2 regions of the Streptomyces sp. Tu6071 genome follow, and region 1 is predicted to be linked to the other one. Evidence: riboswitches for the same ligand, from Rfam matches in the RefSeq annotation. Region 1 holds a riboswitch; the other holds the start of a gene.
What was found. Region 1 has a riboswitch for cyclic di-AMP ahead of STTU_RS29530 (C40 family peptidase). Riboswitches for the same ligand answer to the same signal wherever they lie in the genome.

Region 2: another riboswitch for cyclic di-AMP. It lies ahead of STTU_RS14705 (M23 family metallopeptidase); the one in region 1 lies ahead of STTU_RS29530 (C40 family peptidase).

Annotation. Positions count from the first base shown of each region.
Region 1 covers NZ_CM001165.1:6,943,664-6,947,281, forward strand. The annotation lists gene STTU_RS29520 (GNAT family N-acetyltransferase) at 189-617, opposite strand; gene STTU_RS29525 (ATP-binding protein) at 838-1,284, shown strand; gene STTU_RS29530 (C40 family peptidase) at 1,427-1,903, opposite strand; cyclic di-AMP (ydaO/yuaA leader) riboswitch at 1,907-2,082, opposite strand; gene STTU_RS29535 (hypothetical protein) at 2,534-2,884, opposite strand; gene STTU_RS29540 (ClpP family protease) at 2,889-3,527, opposite strand.
Region 2 covers NZ_CM001165.1:3,580,812-3,585,417, forward strand. The annotation lists gene STTU_RS14700 (aldo/keto reductase) at 1-541, opposite strand, end outside; gene STTU_RS14705 (M23 family metallopeptidase) at 825-2,177, opposite strand; cyclic di-AMP (ydaO/yuaA leader) riboswitch at 2,190-2,328, opposite strand; gene STTU_RS14710 (PP2C family protein-serine/threonine phosphatase) at 2,514-3,680, opposite strand; tRNA gene STTU_RS14720 (tRNA-Met) at 4,558-4,606, opposite strand, start outside.

The sequences.
Region 1 (3,618 bases):
CGCGGACTGGGAGGCTCGCCCATGGGCGGACGCTCACACCTTTCGCTGGGAACCCCGCGAGAGGGCTCGCGGAGGGTCACGATTCGCGGATCGAAAAGGACCGGTCACGCAAGAGTAAAGGAAGAGCAAAGCGAAGGGGAAGGGGCGGCCGTCGGCGGAAAGCCGGGGCGGGGTCGCGACGGGTCGTGTCACACCGGCTTCACCCAGCGCCGCCACCGCTCCTCCCGCACGTACCCCGCCGCGCCCCACGCGCCGTGCGCGCGCGTGTTCTCCTCCAGGACCATCGCGTCCACGCGGCGACCGCCGAGCGCGGCGAAACGGTCCTCCATCGCGGTGAGGAGCGCCGTCGCGATGCCCTGGCGGCGGTACGCGGGGTGGACGGCGAGGCGGTAGGCGGAGCAGCGCCAGCCGTCGAAGCCCGCGATCACCGTGCCGACGAGCGTGCCGTCACGCTCGGCGAGGAGCAGCGCCTCGGGATCGCGGTCGAGGAGGCGGCCGACGCCCGCGGTGTCGTCGCTGATGCTCGTCCCCTCGGCCGCCTCGCGCCAGAAGGCGAGGACGGGCGCGACATCGGCGGGCTCGGCGTGGCGTATGCGCAGGTCGTCAGGTGTGCTCATGGGAGCAGCCAAGCAGGCGGCACGCGTCGCGGGCACCCGGTTTTCGCGAGGCGGGACGGCGCGCCGCGTACCCCGGAATCCGCTCGGCCGTAGCAGGCTTCACCGCTTCGGGCGACAGTGGCGCACAGTCCTCGGAGGGCGCCCCTCGCTGGTGGCAGGCTGTCGCGAACCACCGACCCGGTGCGCCGTTCGGGCGCCCGGTGGAAAGGGGCAGGTCGTCATGGCCGATCATCAGGAAGCCTCCGCCACGCTGCCGAGCGACGCCGCCTCGGTCCGCGAGGCGCGCGCCTTCGTCTGCGCGCTCCTCGCGGAATGGGGACTGCCCGCGCGGGCGGACATGGCCGACGCGGTGCGCCTGATCGTCTCCGAACTCGTCACCAACGCCGTCCTGCACACGGACGGGCGGTCCCCCTTCTTCACTGTCACCGTCTCGCTCGACCGGGACGAACTCCTGCGCGTCGGGGTCACCGACTCCCATCCCCGGCCGCCGCGCCGCCTCCCGGCCGCCGTCCAGCAGGACAACGGGCGCGGTCTCGCGATCATCCGCTTCCTCACGGCGGAGAACGGCGGCAGGCTGTCCGTGGTGCCGACGCCCCAGGGCGGCAAGACCGTCCTGGTCGCCCTGCCCTGGCGACCGGCGCGCGCGGGCGTCGTGCCGGAGGACTGAGCCCCATCCACGAGCCCGCGCTCACGAGCCGCGCTCACGAGTCCGGGCCCGCGACCCCCGCGCTCACGAGCCCGAGCCCACGAACGCCGTGCTCACGAGCCCGAGCCCACGACACACGCACGGTCCCGCGCGCGCCCGACGCCTACCGCACGCGTCCGTACGAGACCCGCTTCGACCAGATCTTTTCGAGCTTGACCACGTCTCCCGTCTTCGGGGCGTGCCAGATCTTGTTCTTCCCGGCGTAGATGCCGACGTGGTAGATGCTGCCGCCGGAGCGGAAGAACACCAGGTCGCCCTTGGTGCGCTTGCCCGCCGACACGTGCCGGGTCCGGTTGTACTGCGCCTGGGCGGTGCGGGGCAGGGACTTGCCCGCCTTCTTGAACGAATAGAGCGTCAGGCCCGAGCAGTCGAAGCGATGCGGACCCTTCGCGCCCCAGCGGTAGGGGGCGCCCTTCTTGGACGCCGCGACCTTGAGGGCCTTCGTGGAGATCCGGACGGCGGCCGAGGCCTCCCCGGAGGCGCCGGGGACGAGGACGGTGCCGCCCACGGCGGCGAGGGTGAGGACCGACACCGCGCCGGTCCGGGAGAGCAGGACGGGAACTCGATTGCGCACCAGCATGCGTAACCCTTCGTCAACCGCCTGTGAAGGGTGACCTGTCGGGTTCGGACTGGCGAAGATGCCCGGCCGCTCACGCGGCTTCACCCCAAGGACCGGCGCCCGTTACCGGGCCCGACCCGCCGTGCTCGGGTCCTCCACTCCCGCCGATCCACTCCGTGTCGACCTGGCGTCCGGGCGGCGGCGGGACTCGGCGTCCGCCCGGACCGCCCCGCCGCTGCGGCGGGGGCTTGTCGTCGGGAGCGATCTTGACGCACGACAGCGCCGGATTCCGAATGAAAACCGGCTTATGTGAGGTTAGTCACCCGTATGGCGATCGGGTGGCGAAAGGGGGTCGGACGGGACTCCAGTCGCGAGGGGCGAGCCCTCGACCAGCGCAAACGCTGTGCGGGCGCGGCGGAACGCGGACCGCGAGGGCAACCGCGGGCGACGTGACGCCGACTCAGGCGTACGTCATTGGGGGGTCCTCCGTTCGGCCGCCGCGCGTCGCGCAGCGGACACGAAGGGTCGCGGAGCGCATGCATGTGAAGGGTTAAGAAGGGTCATGCGCCGTCCCGCGCGGACTTCACGCCCCGCGCGCGCACCGCGAACGGCCCGCGCTGACGCGCCTTCCCCGCGCCCCCGCGGGCTCTTTCAGCGCCCCCGCCCGCCCTCTTCCCCGCTCTCGCCGCCCGCCCCGGCCTCCTCGGGCGGCGGCACGGCGACCCGTCCCGCCCGGCGTTCCCCGTCCAGGACGCGCAAGGCCCGCTCCAGCGTGGCCCGGTGCAGCGCGGTCTCGCCGCGCGCGTGCATCAGCGCCAGCGCGTCCCGCAGTCGCGTCACCTCGGCGACGAGCGCCTGGGCGGCGCGCAGGGCCGCGTACGTGTCGTCACCGCGCGCGGGGTTGACCCGGCCCAGCAGCTCGGCGGTGGCGAGGTAGTGGTCGACGAGTTCACCCTCGGCACGGGTCAGCGCGGACAGTGGCGGGAGTTCGGGCGGCACCACGCGCTCACCTGGGCCCGGAGTGCGGCGCGCGGCGGTCCGCGAGGGCGTCGACGATCCCGTACGTCACCGCTTCCTCCGCCGTCAGGACGAGGTCGCGCTCCATGTCGCCGCGCACCTCCTCCTCCGTCCGCCCCGTGCCGGCGGCCAGCAGCCGCTCCGTCGTCCGCCGCTCGCGCGCCAACTCCTCGGCCCACACGGCCAGATCGCTCGGCTGCCCCCGCATCCCCTCGGGCAGCTCCGGCTGCCGCAGCACGATCCGCGCCCCGGGCAGCGCCGCGCGCTTGCCGGGCGCCCCGCCGGCGAGCAGGACCGCGCCCACGGAGACGGCCTGCCCGAGGCAGTACGTCGCGACGTCGCACGACAGGTGCCGCATCGTGTCGTACACGGCGGTCAGCGCGGTGAACTCGCCGCCGGGGCAGTTGAGGTAGAGGGAGATGTCCTGATCGGGGTCCGCGTATTCGAGGTGCATGAGCTGTACCGCCAGGTCCGCCGCCGCCGTGTCGTCCAGCGGGGTGCCGAGGAACACGATCCGACCTTCCAGGAGTCGTGAGTACGGGTCAAGAGTGCGTGTGCCGTAGCTGGTGCGCTCGGTGAACTCGGGGAGCACGTGACGAGCGAGAGGGGACCGGTCGGTGGGCTGCAAGGCGGGGCCTCCTGGGACGCGGACGACGCACGGATCGGGCAGACCGTACGATTTGTACGTCCTGTAAATTCTGTACAGAACGTACGTGAGT
Region 2 (4,606 bases), 3.4 Mb from region 1:
GGAGCGCGACGTACTTCGCGATCCCCTCGCGGTCGGAGAAGTCCAGCGCCTCCTGAAGCCGCTCCGGGGAGATGTTCGAGGCGGCGATGGCGCGGATCTTGCCCGCCCCGACCAGTTCGTCGAGCACCGTCAGGAACTCCCCGACCTCGACCGACTCGTCGTCGTAGTGCGTGTAGTAGAGGTCGATGTAGTCGCTCTGGAGGCGGCGCAGGGAGTCCTCGACAGCCGCCTTGACCGTGTCGGCGCGCAGGCCCTTGCGCGTGGACAGCGCGCCGCCCTTGGTCGCGACGACGACGTCGGAGCGGTTGCCGCGCGCCTTCATCCACTCGCCGATGATGCGCTCCGACACTCCGCCCTCGTTGCCCGGCGCCCATTGGCTGTAGGCATCGGCGGTGTCGACGAAGTTGCCGCCCGCCTGCGTGTAGCCGTCGAGGACGGCGAAGGAGGTGTCGCGGTCGGCCGTCCAGCCGAAGACGTTGCCACCGAGGGCGAGGGGGAAGACCTCGATGTCGGAGGCACCGAGGGGGCGGAGAGAAGTCATGAGGACAACCAACTCCTGAGGCGGTCAGAAAATTCCCGGCGGGGGGAATCGCTGGGGCGGGGGAAGCGGTGACCGCGCGGCGGCAGGGCGTCGGCTGCGGTGGGACGGGTCTGCGTCGCAGCGGAGTCCGCGCGGCGGAGGTATCCGCACGGACGCGGACACTTCCGCCACGCTGAAACTTCTTGCGTGCGGACTCTTCCGCCGCGCGGTCACCTCTCCCGCGCGGTCACCTCTCCCGCGCGGTCACCCCTCTCGCGCGGTCACCCCTCCCGCGCGGGCCGGCTCAGGGCTGCTGGCCGTGGTCCTGGAGCCACGGGAGCGGGTCGACCGCCGCGCCGCCCGCCGGGTGGACCTCCAAGTGGAGGTGAGGGCCTGTCACGTTGCCGGTCGCACCGACGCGACCGATGACCTCACCGGTCGTCACCTTCTGCCCCACGCTCACCGAGATCGAGGACTGGTGGCAGTACCACAGCTCCGTACCGTCGTCGAGAAGGAGCACGGTGCGGTAGCCGTACGCGCCGGACCAGCCCGCCTCCTGGACGGTCGCCGAGTGGATCGCCTTGAGCGGCGTGCCGGTCGGCGCGGCGAAGTCGAGCCCCGTGTGGTGCCCGGAGGACCACATCGAGCCACCGTCGCCGAAGTGCGAGGTGAGGGTGTAGGAGGCGACGGGGAGGGTGTAGCTGCGGGCGAGTTCCGCGAGGCGCTTCGCCTCCGCCTTCGCCTTCGCCTCGGCCTCCGCCCTGGCCTTCGCCGCCGCTTCCTTCTTCTCCTGCTCGTCCGCGGCCTTCTTCTGCGCCTGCGCGGCGTGGTCGGCGGCGGCCTGCGCCGCGACCGCCTCGGCCTGTTCGCGGGCCGTACGGTCCGCGCTGTCGGCCTGATTCTCGGCCTGCGCGAGGATGCGGGCGCGCAGCGCCTCGCCCGCGTCGGTGGCGCCCTGCTCGCGGTCGGTGTCGCTGAGCCCGGCGTTGGTGAGCGGCGCGGCGGCGGGGTTGGCGGCGAGCTGTTCGGGCGTGTCGCCCTTGGCGTCGGCGACGAGCGAGCCGATGCCGGGGAGCGACTCGGCGTCCGGCAGCACCTGCTTGAGCTGCCCGGTCACCTCCGTGACCTTCTCCGGCAGCGAGAGCTTCACCGGCGGCTTCTCCTGCGCCGAGGCGATACCGCCCGCGCCGACCGCAGCGAGCACCCCGACTCCGAGCACGGTCGAGCTGCGGGCGAGTCCGCCGCGCTGCTTGGCGACCCGGTGCCGGCCGCGCACGGACCCGAGCGATTCCTCTGTCGGGTTCCACTCGCCGCCCGCCTCGGGAGCACCGCTCCCGTACGCGCCGAATCCGACGGAGCCCGGGTAGACGTCCACCGGGGCGGCGTGACCCGCGGGGGGCGCGTACGCGGCGGGGGCGGCGTCGGTCCCGTACGGCAGGCGCGGGGCGGACCCGTACGACTGGGCGGAACCGTACGACTGCGCCGGGGCGGACCCGTAGGGCTGCGCGGGGACGGACCCGTACGACTGGGTGGGGACGGCGGACCCGTAGGGCGCGCCGGAGATGGGGGCCGGGGGCTGGGCCGGCAGCGAACCGCCGGGGGTGAGCATGCCGGTGGGGAAGGCGCTCGGGCCGGGGGCAGGCGGGTTGGACGCCACGAAGGCGACTCTCCTTTCCTTCCTTCTCGCCTACCGGGTTAGCTGACGGGTTCGGAGCAGGAAGGTCTCCTACGGGCACCCGTACGGGCACCCGATTCACCCCGGAAGAGTGGTTCCCCGGTTCCCTCGCGGGATTCGGCGCACGCGCGCGGAGCCGACGCTCTCGCCGACTGGGACGACCGCGCTGCGTTATCGAACGTTAATAGACCCGGAGGGGTGATTCCAAGCCGTTGCCGATGATCCTTTACGGCCACCACCAGCGGCTAAACGGACATGTGGCGAGTGATCCGGACGAGTTGACCGGGCAATCGTCCAGGCTGTGAATCTGATGGGGCGTCAATTGTTATCGAATGATTCACGCGGGGTCACGGGTCCCAGAGTTTCGGTCTCGGCGGCCGTACCGGTCCCTCCAGCCGCCCCGGCCGTCGCGCCGGTCGTGCCCTGGGCCGGGGCATCGGGGCGGCGGACGGCGAGCAGGGCCATGTCGTCCGTCGTGGCGCCGCCCGTGTACCGCAGGACCTCCTCGGTGATCGTGGTCAGCAGGGCACGCGGGTGCGGGAAGACGCGGCCGCTGAGGCGGGCGACGGGGTCGTAGAAGCGCCCGCGCGCGTCGCGGGCCTCGGAGAGGCCGTCGGTGTAGAGGAGGAGGGTCGCGCCGGGCGGGAAGTCGATGATCTCGGCGCGGTCGGGCCAGGCGCCGAGTTCGCCCATCCCGAGCGGGAGCGCGTGCTCGCCGGGGGTCAGGACGTGGAGGCGGCCGTCGCGTTCGAGGAGCAGCGGTTCGGTGTGGCCGCGGTTGACGAGGCGCAGTTCGGCGGCGCCGCGCGGGACCTCGGCGAGCACGGCGGTCGTGAAGCCCTCGAAGGCGTCGAGCGCGCGACGGCGCAGGCCCTCGCGGGCGAGGGCGCGTTCGAGGCGCTGGGCGACGCCCTCCACGGTCGGCTCCTGCTCGGCGGCCTCGCGAAACGCCCCGATGACGACCGAGACCGCCTCGACCGCGCCGAGCCCCTTGCCCCGCACGTCGCCGAGCACCATACGGACGCCGTACGGGGTGTCCTGCACGGCGTACAGGTCCCCGCCGATGAACGCGTCGGCCTCGGCGGCCTCGTACTGCGCGGCGACGTCGAGCCCGCCGATCCGCTCGGCGGGCACGGGCAGCACGGCGCGCTGCGCGACGGCGGCGACGTTCTGCACGGAGGCGAGGCGGCGGTCGCCGCGGCGGATGAGGGCGTTGATCAGCACGGCGAGCGCGGCGACGGTGAGCACGGTGCTCAGCTCGATGAGGAACGGCCCGGTGGGCAACCTTCCTCGGATGACCTGGAGCAGGATCTCCCCGACGACCGCGAGCCCCCCGACCCCCGCGGTGACCCGCGACGAGGCGAAGGGCGCGGCCACGAGCGGCGCCGCGGCGAAGAACGGCGCCCCGGTGAACGTCGCGGGCGCGAACAACCCGAGGACGAACCCGCAGACCACCAGCAGCAACGGCACCACCCGCACCAGCACCCGCACCGCCACCTCCCGCCGCGCCCACGCGGCCGCAAGCTGGGGGTGCGGCTGGGGCCGGTGCGGCGGCGGAGGCGGAACCGGCTTGTAGTCCTGACGGGGCGGGGTGTCCCACGTGGAGCCGCCGGAATCGCTGGAGCTGCCGGAATCGCCGGAACTGCCTGAGGAGGCGGAGGGGCTGAGGGAGGGGTCGGCGGAGGTGGAGGTGGAGGGGCTGCGGGAGGCGGCAGCCGCGGAGGCGTCGGAGGCGTCGGAGGATGGTGGGTTGCCGGAGGAGCCGGGGCGGGCGGCGGACGCGGGGACACCCGAGGACTCGGGGCCGCTCGCGGGCGCCGAGTCGGAGGAGGACTCCGGATTCGCGGAGGCACCGGAACCCTCGGAACCGGTACCGGCTCGGTGGTCCGATTCTGAGTCGTCAGCGGCCGAACCGCCCTGCCCCCCGAAGACCGGCCCGGAGCCGACAGGCCCGGAGCCGACCGGCCCAGGGCCGACCGACCCGGAGCCGATCAGCCCGGGGTCGGTGTGCGGGCGGCTCTCCTGCCCGGGGGTCGTGCGGGGGCCGCCCTCCGGCTCGGGGTCGAGCCCGTCGGGCCCCGCCTGTCCGGAGTTCTTTGGCGTAGAAGATACGGAGGGCGGCGAGCCGGGGGTGGGGTCTTCGGGGCGTGCGGAGTCGTTGTCCCCGCCCGGCCCCGTTCCTCGCTGCCCCAAGGCTCGCCTCCCGCCGGCCGTGCGCGCGCCCGCGCCCCTTGTACGTACGTACTTCTTCCAGGGTCGCGCCGGGAGAGCGGTGCCGCGAGTCGGGGACGGCCGGGCGGGGCTCCGCCACGGCATGACGAAGGCCCCGGCGCCTTGGGGGCGCCGGGGCCTTCGTACTGAGTAGCGGGGACAGGATTTGAACCTGCGACCTCTGGGTTATGAGCCCAGCG